2 regions of the Paraburkholderia atlantica genome follow, and region 2 is predicted to be linked to the other one. Evidence: predicted binding sites of a transcription regulator. Region 2 holds the regulator's gene; the other holds the start of a gene.

Region 1 (5,592 bases), on a different replicon from region 2:
CCGGAAAGCGCTTCGCCTGCTTCAGGGGTTGTCGCGGAAGAGAAAGAGGCGATTGTCGCCGGCCAGCAGGACCACTAAAGCGGGGTGCTTGCCGGGGCCTCCGATCGCCCTTCTGAAGGACGTGATGGCAAAGTGCCGACAGTCACATCGGCAACCCCTGAGCCGCTTGCGCCTGCTGCACTTTCCCAGCAGGACCTCGCGCCGCCCCCTACTTCGGTCACCAGCCTGGACAATCTCCAAGGTATAGCGCCAATCGCAGAAGCATTGATCAAGACGCTGGCAGGTAAAGCACGCACCGGTCGACTGGACGAATTGAAGGCCCTGGAACTGCTTCAGCAGGCAGTCCAGTTGTAAGTATGCGATAGCGGGCGATGACCAGGTCCCATGGAGCACGACGGGCATCGGGCCACCCCGGCCCGGTGTGTATCGGACCGCAACTATCCGGTCGACAATTGACTGCCCATGCCGCCCTTCGGACCGGCACAAGCAGCCAATGCACGAGTCAGCGCCTTAATTCTTGAGAAATGGCCGTAGCCTGGCGGCGCCATTCCGATGCGTCAGTTTTCGCATCGCCTTGCTCTCGATCTGCCGGATCCGTTCGCGCGTCAGATCGAACTGTTTGCCCAGTTCCTCGAGCGTATAGTCAGACGCGGTATCGATCCGAAACGCACGCGCAACACGTTCGCTTCACGCGGCGACAATGCATCGAGCGCCTCGTTGATTGCGTCGCGCAGGTTCGCCTGCACGGCCGCATCCGCGGGCGATGTCCCCATCGGACCTTCGATCATGTCGCCAAGCGTCGCGTCGGCATCCTCGCCCACTGGCGTCTCGAGTGACACGGGTTGCCTCGCGACCTTCAGCATGTTGCGAACCTTCTCTTCCGGCAAATCCATGCGCTGCGCCAACGCGGCAGGATGAGCTTCCACGTCGGTCTTGTCATTCGACATGGCCGCCGGAGCCGGTTGAGGTGAGCCTTTTCGGGATGCGGCTCGTCGCGCACCAGTGCGGCTTTTTCACAACCTCTGTCGCTCGCGCCGCCCGTACAATCCCTTGCAAAACGGGCGTGAACCAGGAATGCGGCACGTGGCGTCGGAGAGAGGGACATGACACTGGTATGGTTTGACGTGGTACGGCAGTTCGACTGGCAGGGCGCGCTGAGGGTCGCCCTACCTTCGGGCGTCATCAGCTCGATCGTGGCGATCGGCTGGAATTCATGCAGGGACCGCCGTGACCATCGTCGCGAACGGCGGAACGCTGCACTGGAAGTGGCGCTCTCGCTGGAGAAATACGTGCGAACCTGCCGCGCGATGATGCATCGGGCGGACTGGGCATCGAAGGACACGATTCGCACAAACAGCGGTCAGCCAGTGCATGGCGTGCAGGTGCCCGACTTCACTTATCCCACGGTCGAATGGACATTGCTGGATCACAAGATAACGTCCGTGCTGCGCGACTTCCCGGCGACCGTCCACTACGCGAGTGAACATGTGACCACGACATGGGAATTCGCACCGGTTCCGGATGTCTGCGACGAACTTGCATTCCAGTGCGCGAAGCTGGCGAAATGCGCGCTCGAATTGTCGCGCCTGACCCGAAGGAAGCATGGTGCTGCACCGTGGCATCCAGGTGCCGCAGAGGCTGATCTCGAGCGGGAGTTGGACGAATTCGTCGCCGCGCGGGAAAGCCGTCGGAAAACGATGCCCGAACAGCCGACGTCGTGGAACGCGTCCGTGAGTCCTACTTGCGATCGCGGCGCTCTCGTTTAGGTCGGCGCGTCTGTTCATTTGCGAGTTCCTAGGTGGGCCATCGAACGCGGTGCGGTATGCGTCCGAGCTGATATCAGGGTTCATCGCCGACTTATCCCGCAGACCACCGGGCAATGAAGCAACGCCGCCTGCGCGAGAACTGCGTCCGCGCGGGTTCCGCGGCTTGTCGCCCACTTGCGGCCTCGTAATAGCGCCCCATCGCGCTCATTTCGCTACCTGATTGCGTCGCGCGGTTCCCCGGATGCTGGGAATTTCTAGGTAGAAACTGCCCGGCTTGATTCAGGCCATTCACCGCGATCCAGCTGTTCTCGCGAGGCCGGTCGGCGTGCAACGGCGGTTTTACGGGCGGCGCGGCGGCGCGTCCACCGGCGCACGCCGCGCGTTCGCCGACGCGAGGATCTGCCGGATCGCGGTCAGTGACCGTTCGGCTGCTGCGCTCGGTGCGCTCCGGCGCGTTGCCCCGAAGGGCGGCGCCGTCACGCCCAGCAGCCGACACAGGGTCGACAGGTACGGTTTGGCGGGACCGTTGTAACGGCTCACCGCCGCCACGATCGCCGCATCACCGACGTGCCCGCGCAGCCACGCGAGCGTGCGGCGGTCCCGTTCATTCTGTACCCGCACTAGGTGTTCCATGACGCCTCCGAAGGATGGCTGTATATGCGCACATACTGTATATATATACAGGTTAAGGAGGATTTTCAAGAAAGGCGAAAACGGCGCCGACAGCGCATTCGATTGCTACTGGTCAACGCTCATCGCGCCGGCTCTTTGGCTCTCCGCGCAATAGATGAAGGGGTCGATAGTTGGGGCTATCCGGGCCTTCATTTGCGGACACGTCACCGTCGGGACATCAAGATCGCTCACACAACTAATTCTGTTACTACTTTTCAACCAATTTTGTTACTACCGCCCGGCGCTGCCCGTGGATGAACAGATTCCGTCCGATTGCGAGCGCCGTCTAGTCCAACCCGTGGTGGCGCCACGTCCGGTCCGCAACTGACAGCGCGTGACGGTATCGGCCGGCCGCACTGGCCGGTTTCCCGGCTTCGCTCCAGAAGCCGCGACGGGCGTTGACGCGGTCGATGAACAGTTGATAACCAGCTGCGACAGTCTCAGACACCGGCGTGGGCTTGATCACCGGCACCGTGGCCGGGTAGGGGAGCGTGACCCACCGACGTGCGGGAAGATCGTCGCGCGCGCCGCAGCCTCGCTAATGCGACCGCGGGCGTCGCGGCGAAACGATGGCTACGGGGTAATCCACATTGGCGGATCGAGTCGGTTCCGGGGTGGGCGCGGCTTGGCGATCGATGCCCGCTGATCGCGTCACCGGGTCATTGCGCCGTGGGGTGTAGGAAGCCTCGGCGGGCGTGATCCCGTAAGACGCTTGTCGTGATGCTGCTGTCGGGGCGCCGCTGGACTGCGCCGCAACTGTCGGGGCTGCGACCGGAACCGGTCACAGGCGATCACGGCCAAGGCTGTCGGCGAGTTCAGAAGCCGAGGCCGACACCGACGCCCACACCACCACCAAAGCTGCCGCCGCCGACGCCGATTCCAATACTAGTGCTCGGCGGGTAATAGCCGGGGCCATATCCGTACGCGGGATCACCGTAACCGTACGGCGGAGCGACGACGCAGCCGGCGAGACCAGCCCCTAGAGCCAATACGCCGAATAGTCTAATCATGATCTTTCCCTCCAGAAAACTAGCATGCAATATCCAGTCCAAGGGGTGGCCTCACGGACGCTGCATGAATAGAGATTAGGCTTTTATACTTAGCTCGTCTCCTCCAGCTTCCCCAAGAACTGGATTAAGCCCGCCTGGTGAGGCAGGGCTTTTTTTGGTTGACAACAGCGTCTGTCGACGCTCTGTGAATTGGGTTCGCCGCCCGCGAGTTCCGCGACGGCGAAGCTCAGGCAATCGTTCTCGCTGATGCCAAGAAGGTAAAAGCCGTGATGGAATCGAACGATGTTATTACTACAGCGCCGCGAAGGTCGCCATGCACAAGGGCATGCTCAAAAAAGGCCTGTTCGAGGTACCACTGGTTGCTCCGAGGAGTCGCGGGCTGCACTGGATCGAAGGATTTCACAAGGTGAACGCAGCTATCGAGGAGGGCATGACGGTGGTACCGATTGGCACTTCCCTTGCCCTTGCTCAGCGACTGAAGACGCTGGTCGGTGCCAGCTGACTACACGGGAGTCAGCCCTTATGATTTATCTGACTGCGACGCGACCGTCATGTGAATTGGGGTGCCGTCAATAAAGGGGTTCTTTCGTACTCCCAGGCGCTTGGGGCGTGCGCCGCGAGCGTCGCTGATCGACCCGTTGGAGACGGTCGAGCCGCCGAACTTCCAAGGGCGGGAGCCCGATGCGGAGCGGTCATTCCGTGCCGTCAATCGAGGAAAACGCTGGACCACGAAACCCCGGCTGAACGATTCCATCGAACTATTGCATCGACCGGTTGAATCCGCCTTCCCCTTGCTGCCAGGCGGATCCCCTATAACCGCGAATGTCACGTTCACTTCCAGCGGATGCGTACTCTCAACCAGTTGCAGTCGTTCGACCCCCGGCGACCACAGCGCCGGCTTACGGCGCGGTTAGTAAGGACCATTTCGAGTCGTATGCGAGTCGCGACGCCCAGCGGAGGCGGCGCACCTAGCTTGATCGCGACAGTTTGTGGAACCCCGTGCGCGGAAGCGGGGCCTCGACTGTCCGGGATGGTCACCTCGAGGTTGCACTGCGCGAGCAACCCGCTGCCTTCCGGCGTCGGCGTCACGCAGTTGACGATTTCGATCGGCGTGCCCGCAAAGGCGATCTCCGGGACGACACAATGATGCGTTCCCGCAAGCGCCGGCCAAATGTGAGTTCCGGTGACAGGGTGTTGGGATCACATTGTGATGTTCCTCCCTTCCAGAACGCGATGTATGCTCTTCGATATGTCGCGCCACCGGCCCGGTCGCGAAAAGCAAGAATCGGACCCTCAACGAGGCGAAGCAGGCGATGACGACTCTGAAAGGACCATATCCAAGGTTCGACTGTCAGGCGGAATAGCGAGAAACGGGTTTCGCACGACGTTCCAGGTCTTCATATATGGGATAGCCGGTGGAATGTGGAGTTCATACATCGCGAGAGACATCAAAAGGAGTTGTTGTGGCTCGCTGAATTTCTCTAAGTCCGCCGGCTCACCTCGCAAATGATGACAGATCGCTAGCGCGCGACCAGCTACCTCTGCTTGCGAGGCCCTGTCCAAGCGGCTGAAGGTCAGCTTAGCTGCGACAGCGTTGTTGGCCGCCTTGACTATGCGCTCGCTCCGGGCATACCACCGCCAGACCAGTATCACTACCGCTGCGATAGCTAGCACTGTGAGCGTATGCATGTCTTCTCCCCTATGCGCCCATGCTCCTTGCCCACCTCAGTTCCGAACTCAGCTTCATTACCGCTTTCCGCAATTTTCCTGTCAATCCTCGCTACATTTGACGTTGACATGGTCGTTGGCCAAGGCGAGCCTGATTTGGATTGCTTCGGTGGAACCGAGACCGCCAATCGTGACAAACACGCGATCGCCACGGAGAGTCCACGTTGGTTGCAAGTTCGGAATATTCGTCACACCGCGTGCAACCTGACTGATGCGGGCGAATTTTCGTTCGTCGACCGCGTACGGATAATCACAGGTGACAGTCGCCACAGTCGCTCCCATACTCTTTTCGTTCGCCCGGAGGTGAAGGTCCCCTATTTGATTCGGGTCAACTCGGCACTTCCACCCATCGTCGGCATGAGCAAGGTATCGTGCGCTTTGTCGTAACCGACGTTCGCTGACCCGAAGCCTGTCGC
Region 2 (5,592 bases):
AGGAACGACACGACCAGCATCACGACCGCGAGCGCCGTCGCGCCCGCGTAGTCGTATTGTTCGAGCTTCGTGATGATCAGGAGCGACGTGATCTCCGACTTCATCGGCACGTTCCCCGCGATGAAGATCACCGAGCCGTATTCGCCGAGCGCGCGCGCGAACGCAAGCGCAAAGCCGGTCAGCAGCGCCGGGAACACGGCCGGCAGCACGACGCGGCGAAACGTCAGCCAGCGCGACGCGCCGAGGCACGCCGCCGCCTCCTCCTGCTCGCGCTCGAATTCCTCGAGCACCGGCTGCACCGTGCGCACGACGAACGGCAGGCCGATGAAGGTCAGCGCGACCAGCACGCCGGCCGGCGTGAACGCGATCTTGATGCCGAGCGGCACGAGGAACTGGCCGATCCAGCCGTTGCCCGCATACACGGCGGCGAGCGAGATGCCCGCGACCGAGGTAGGCAGCGCGAACGGCAGATCGACGACCGCATCGACGATGCGCTTGAACGGAAACGTGTAGCGCACCAGCACCCACGCGACGAGAAAGCCGAACACCGCGTTGATCAGCGCGCCGCCGAGCGCCGAGAAGAACGTCAGCCGATAGGACGCGAGTACGCGCGGCGACGTGACCGCGCGCACGAACTGGTCCCAGTCGAGCGTCGCGGTTTTCAGAAAGGTCGCCGCCAATGGAATCAGCACCACGAGGCTCAAATAAGCCACCGTGATGCCGAGTGTCAGGCCAAAGCCGGGCAATGCGCTCGGCTTGCGGAAAGTCAACGTGGTCATGCTGGATACTCGTTCATGGTTGATGCTCGCGCGGTGATTCGTTTTGCTGTGTTGCGGTACTGCGGTATTGCCGCCCTGCTGGCCACCGGAGCCCGGTTAGCCGAAAGCGCGCCCATTGGGCGCGCCCTCTTTGCCTCTGCCCGTGATTCAGGCGGTGGTTCTTACTGCGGCTGATAAATCGAATCGAACACGCCGCCGTCCGCGAAATGGGTCTTCTGCGCGTTGGTCCAGCCGCCGAACGAATCGTCGATCGTGTAGAGCTTCAGCTTCGGAAACTTCGCGGTCAGATCGGCCGGCACCTTGTTCGAACGCGGGCGATAGAAATTGCGCGCGGCGATCTCCTGGCCTTCCTCGCTATACAGGAAGTTCAGATACGCGTCGGCCAGCTTGCGCGTGCCGTGTTTGTCGACGACCTTGTCGACCACCGCGACCGGCGGCTCGGCCAGGATGCTCACCGACGGCACCACGATCTCGAACTTATCCGGACCGAACTCCTTCACCGACAGGAATGCCTCGTTTTCCCACGCGATCAGCACGTCGCCGATATCGCGCTGCACGAAGCTGGTGGTCGCGCCGCGCGCGCCCGAATCGAGCACGCCGGCGTTCTTGTACAGCTTGCCGACGAACTCCTTGGCCTTCTGATCGTTGCCGCCCGGCTGATGAGCGGCGTACGCCCACGCGGCCAGGTAGTTCCAGCGCGCGCCGCCGGAGGTCTTCGGATTCGGCGTCACGATCGACACGCCCGGCTTCACCAGATCGTCCCAATCCTTGATGTGCTTCGGGTTGCCCTTGCGCACGAGGAACACGATCGTCGACGTGTACGGCGAGGCGTTGTCCGGCAGACGCTTCTGCCAGTTCTTGTCGACGAGCCCCTTGTTCGCGATGGCGTCGATGTCATATGCGAGCGCGAGCGTCACGACGTCGGCCTGCAGACCGTCGACCACCGAGCGAGCCTGCGCGCCCGAGCCGCCGTGCGACTGCTTGAAGGTGACGGCTTCGCCGGTCTTGGCCTTCCATTCCTTGCCGAATGCCTGATTGATGTCCTGATACAGCTCGCGCGTCGGATCGTAGGACACGTTCAGAATCGTGGTGTCGGCGTGCGCGACACCGCTAGCGCCCAACATGCCGAGCGTACCCGCCGCGCCGACGGCTAGCGCCGTGATCAGTTTTCTGGTTCGAGCCGCAAGCCCCGTATGCCGATGGTTCATTTCAGTTTTTCTCCGCGTGATGTCCGCTGTTGAGCGTCTGGTGTCGTTTTGCGTCGCGGTCACGTGCACATGAGCGCCAACCCGGGAGCCAGTCTATCGAAGGCCTTTCATCATTAAAAATAATGTTTCTTCATTTTTTAATGCCCAAAAGTGGTAACGGCAGACGCGCCGGCTGTTCAGACGCCGAAATCGCCGTCATGTCGTCGATAAACGACGCCCCAGCGCGCCCCTTGCGTCGAACTTAAAGTAAAGCTTGAAATGCGCCGAATACTGTATAAAAATACAGTCACCTGTTCATACATACAGTGGCCATGACAAAACTCACCGCACGACAGCAGCAGGTTTTCGATCTGATCCGCCGGGCGATCGAACGCACCGGCTTTCCGCCCACTCGCGCGGAAATTGCCGCCGAGCTCGGTTTCAGCTCGGCCAATTCCGCGGAAGAGCATCTGCGCGCGCTGGCCCGCAAGGGCGTGATCGAACTGGCGGCCGGCGCGTCGCGCGGCATCCGGCTGCTGTCCGGACAGGAGGATGCGCCGCACCAGTTCACGCTGCCGCATGCGGGCCTGATGCAGTTGTCACTGCCGCTGATCGGCCGGGTTGCGGCGGGTAGCCCGATCCTCGCGCAGGAACATATCTCGCAGCACTACGCGTGCGACCCGGCGCTGTTCTCGAGCAAGCCCGACTACCTGCTGAAGGTGCGCGGCTTATCGATGCGCGACGCGGGCATTCTCGACGGCGACCTGCTCGCGGTGCAAAAGCGCAGCGAGGCGAAAGACGGCCAGATCATCATTGCGCGGCTTGGCGACGACGTGACGGTCAAGCGTCTGAAGCGCCGGCCGAACGGCATTGAGCTGATCGCCGAAAACCCCGACTACGACAACATCTTCGTGGAAACCGGCAGCGCGGATTTCGCGCTCGAAGGGATCGCGGTCGGACTGATTCGCCCCAGCGAGTTCTGATTTTTTGCTGTCGCCGGAACGCTCGCGCCGGTTTGTTCGACTCAAGTCGCATTTACGCCCGCACGCATTTTCGCCCGCACGCATTTACGCCCGCATTACGCCGAGCATTTAAGCCGCATCGTCTGGAGAGACTCATGGAACGCCTTGCCCGCCTGCTGCCTTTTCGCCAGTTCGGCCGTCTGCGCCATCTGCGCAAGCTCACGCCTTGCGCGCCGATCGAGGCGTCCTCGGCGCGCACGCCGTCGCTGTTCGACGAGCCTGCCGAAGCCTCCGGTCTGCCGTCGTCGTTGCCGGCGTTTGCGCGCGTATCGCTGAATTCGGCGCTGAATATCGCGGAGCCCGCGCGCCGCGCTCCGGTGCGGGTCTATCATGGTCCGTCGCGACTGATCATGGTCGGCACGGTCGACGCCGTATGCCGTATGATCGATCGTTGCATAGCCGACGAAGCCAACGTGCACGGCGCGGTGTTCGAAGCCTGAGCGATTCCTGAGCACGCATGCAATAAGCACTTCGGATGTTCAGAGATTCGCGTGGGATGGGATCGTTTCGACCTCGCCGTGGTCGACGTTAGATCATCACTGACGTGGAGTCCCATTCGATGACAATTCCGAAACGCACACAGGGCAGCGCCGCCCGGCCGCTGCTGATCACGCTGATCGTGGTGATCGTGATTGCCGCGCTGGGGTTTATTTATGCGTCACCGTATCTCGCGGTGAACAATCTCAAACGCGCGGCAGACGCGCGCGACGTGCAAACCGTCAATCAGTACGTCGATTTCCCCGCGCTACGCGATAGCCTGAAGCAGCAGGTGGGCGCCATGCTGACACGCCGACTCGAGGCGGATGCCGGCAACAAGATGGCTACGATCGGCGCGGTGATCGGCGTGACGCTGATCGGCCCGCTCGTCGATGCCTATGCGACACCCGACGGCGTCGCGGCACTGCTGAACGGCATGCCGCCGCGTGGCACACCGGGCGAACAACCGTCCGCGCCGCCAGCCGCGGGCGGCGAAGCACCAGCCGCGGGCGACACCGCCACTCAGGCAAGCGCGCCGCCCCCCGGGCGTCAAAGCACGGCCGGCTATCGTAGTCTCAACGAGTTCGTTGTCACGTACCGACGCGGCGAAGGCAACGCGAACTATTCGGCGATCTTTCGTCGCGAAGGTCTGGTCACGTGGAAGCTCGCGGCGATCAATCTGAACGAGTGAGGTTCAAGCCGTGAACTGAAGGGATGCGCGGGCTGGCCATTGCGGCCAGCCGCGTGACAGGGTTGTGCGGATTACGCCGCAGCCGCCTGCTGCTGCTCCTGCGCCGACGAGCACGCCACCAGAATGCTGCACGACACGCGGTCGAGCAGCGGCGTATTGCCCGCCCCCATCCACCACCGCGACAAACCAGTCCGGCAGCGATGACCCACCACCACGAGGTCGACGTGCAACTCGTTGGCAAGATTGGCGATCTCGTCGATCGGATGACCGAACGCGAAATGCCCCTGTGCGTTCACGCCTCGCTCGGTCAGCCAGTTCACGCCCTCCTGCAGAATCTCGCGGGCCGTTTTTTCGAAGCTTCCGCACGCCACATCGGTCAATAAGCCCGCGCTTTGCGCGATGCTGGAACGCATGTCGACGACCGACAGCAGATGCGTTTCCGCCTTCAGGTCCAACGCCAGATCAGCGCCGCAACGCAGGGCTTTGCGGCCTTCGCGCGAGCCGTCGTAGCACAACAGGATTTTCTGGTAGCTCGCCATCTGTCTTCTCCCATTCGCGCGGAAAGCGCGGTCTGAATCAATCATGGTGCGCCGCAATTCGGCTTGCAAGGGATGGAAAACGCTAAGTGCATAGTCGGTGCGTGCTGAAGCCGTCTGCCAAGCGTTGGGCCACCGGAGGCGGTATTCGCACACGTTTGCGGCACCGCAAAACTTCGGATGCGAACGCATCGCAGCCCACGCATTATGCGTTCCAGGACCCCGCTCGCATCAGTGGCCGATGCCCTAGAATAAGCGGCCTCACGTGCGAAATGCGTGCGTCGCAGGTATGTTGTGTGTCTTGCGCGTACGTTATGCCTTCTTTCGGAGCCTCGCTCGAGTCATGCCCGCCGCCCCCATCGAATTCCATCACGTCAGGAAAAGCTACGGCGAAAAAACCGTCGTCGACGGATTGTCGTTTCATGTAAACACCGGCGAATGCTTCGGACTGCTCGGCCCCAACGGCGCAGGCAAGACCACGACGCTGCGCATGCTGCTCGGCATCGCGGCCCCCGACGCCGGCGCGATCCGCCTGTGCGGCGAGTCGATCCCGGGCCGCGCGCGCCTCGCGCGCTCGCGCGTGGGCGTGGTGCCGCAGTTCGACAACCTCGATCCCGATTTCACCGTGCGCGAGAATCTGCTCGTGTTCGGCCGCTATTTCGGCCTGAGCGCCGCCCAGTGTCGCGCGGCCGTCCCGGGTCTGCTCGAATTCGCCCGCCTCGAGAACAAGGCGGACGCGCGCGTGAGCGAACTGTCCGGCGGCATGAAGCGGCGGCTGACCCTCGCGCGCGCGCTGATCAACGATCCCGACGTGCTGATCATGGACGAGCCGACCACCGGTCTCGACCCGCAGGCGCGCCATCTGATCTGGGAGCGGCTGCGCTCGCTGCTCGCGCGCGG

Evidence for each region. The regulator LexA, encoded in region 2, represses DNA repair genes until DNA is damaged. The targets are predictions, from matches to a motif close to ACTGTATNNNNATACAGT.
Region 1: BC1002_RS34970 (CppA family protein) is a predicted target of LexA. The motif match lies at 2,434-2,451, and genes of this name have one in related genera.

The regions. Positions count from the first base shown of each region.
Region 1 is NC_014120.1:384,773-390,364, forward strand. Features, by position in the region: partial or broken gene BC1002_RS34955 (hypothetical protein) at 1-354, shown strand, start outside; partial or broken gene BC1002_RS38230 (sigma-70 family RNA polymerase sigma factor) at 511-935, opposite strand; gene BC1002_RS34965 (hypothetical protein) at 1,104-1,766, shown strand; gene BC1002_RS34970 (CppA family protein) at 2,106-2,399, opposite strand; gene BC1002_RS37375 (hypothetical protein) at 3,254-3,448, opposite strand; gene BC1002_RS34975 (hypothetical protein) at 3,762-3,950, shown strand; gene BC1002_RS34980 (hypothetical protein) at 5,219-5,458, opposite strand; gene BC1002_RS34985 (DUF3876 domain-containing protein) at 5,491-5,592, opposite strand, start outside.
Region 2 is NC_014117.1:1,490,676-1,496,267, reverse strand. Features, by position in the region: gene cysT (sulfate ABC transporter permease subunit CysT) at 1-779, opposite strand, end outside; gene BC1002_RS06655 (sulfate ABC transporter substrate-binding protein) at 941-1,987, opposite strand; gene lexA (transcriptional repressor LexA) at 2,299-2,949, shown strand; gene BC1002_RS06645 (hypothetical protein) at 3,084-3,428, shown strand; gene BC1002_RS06640 (DUF2939 domain-containing protein) at 3,548-4,156, shown strand; gene BC1002_RS06635 (universal stress protein) at 4,228-4,695, opposite strand; gene nodI (nodulation factor ABC transporter ATP-binding protein NodI) at 5,036-5,592, shown strand, end outside.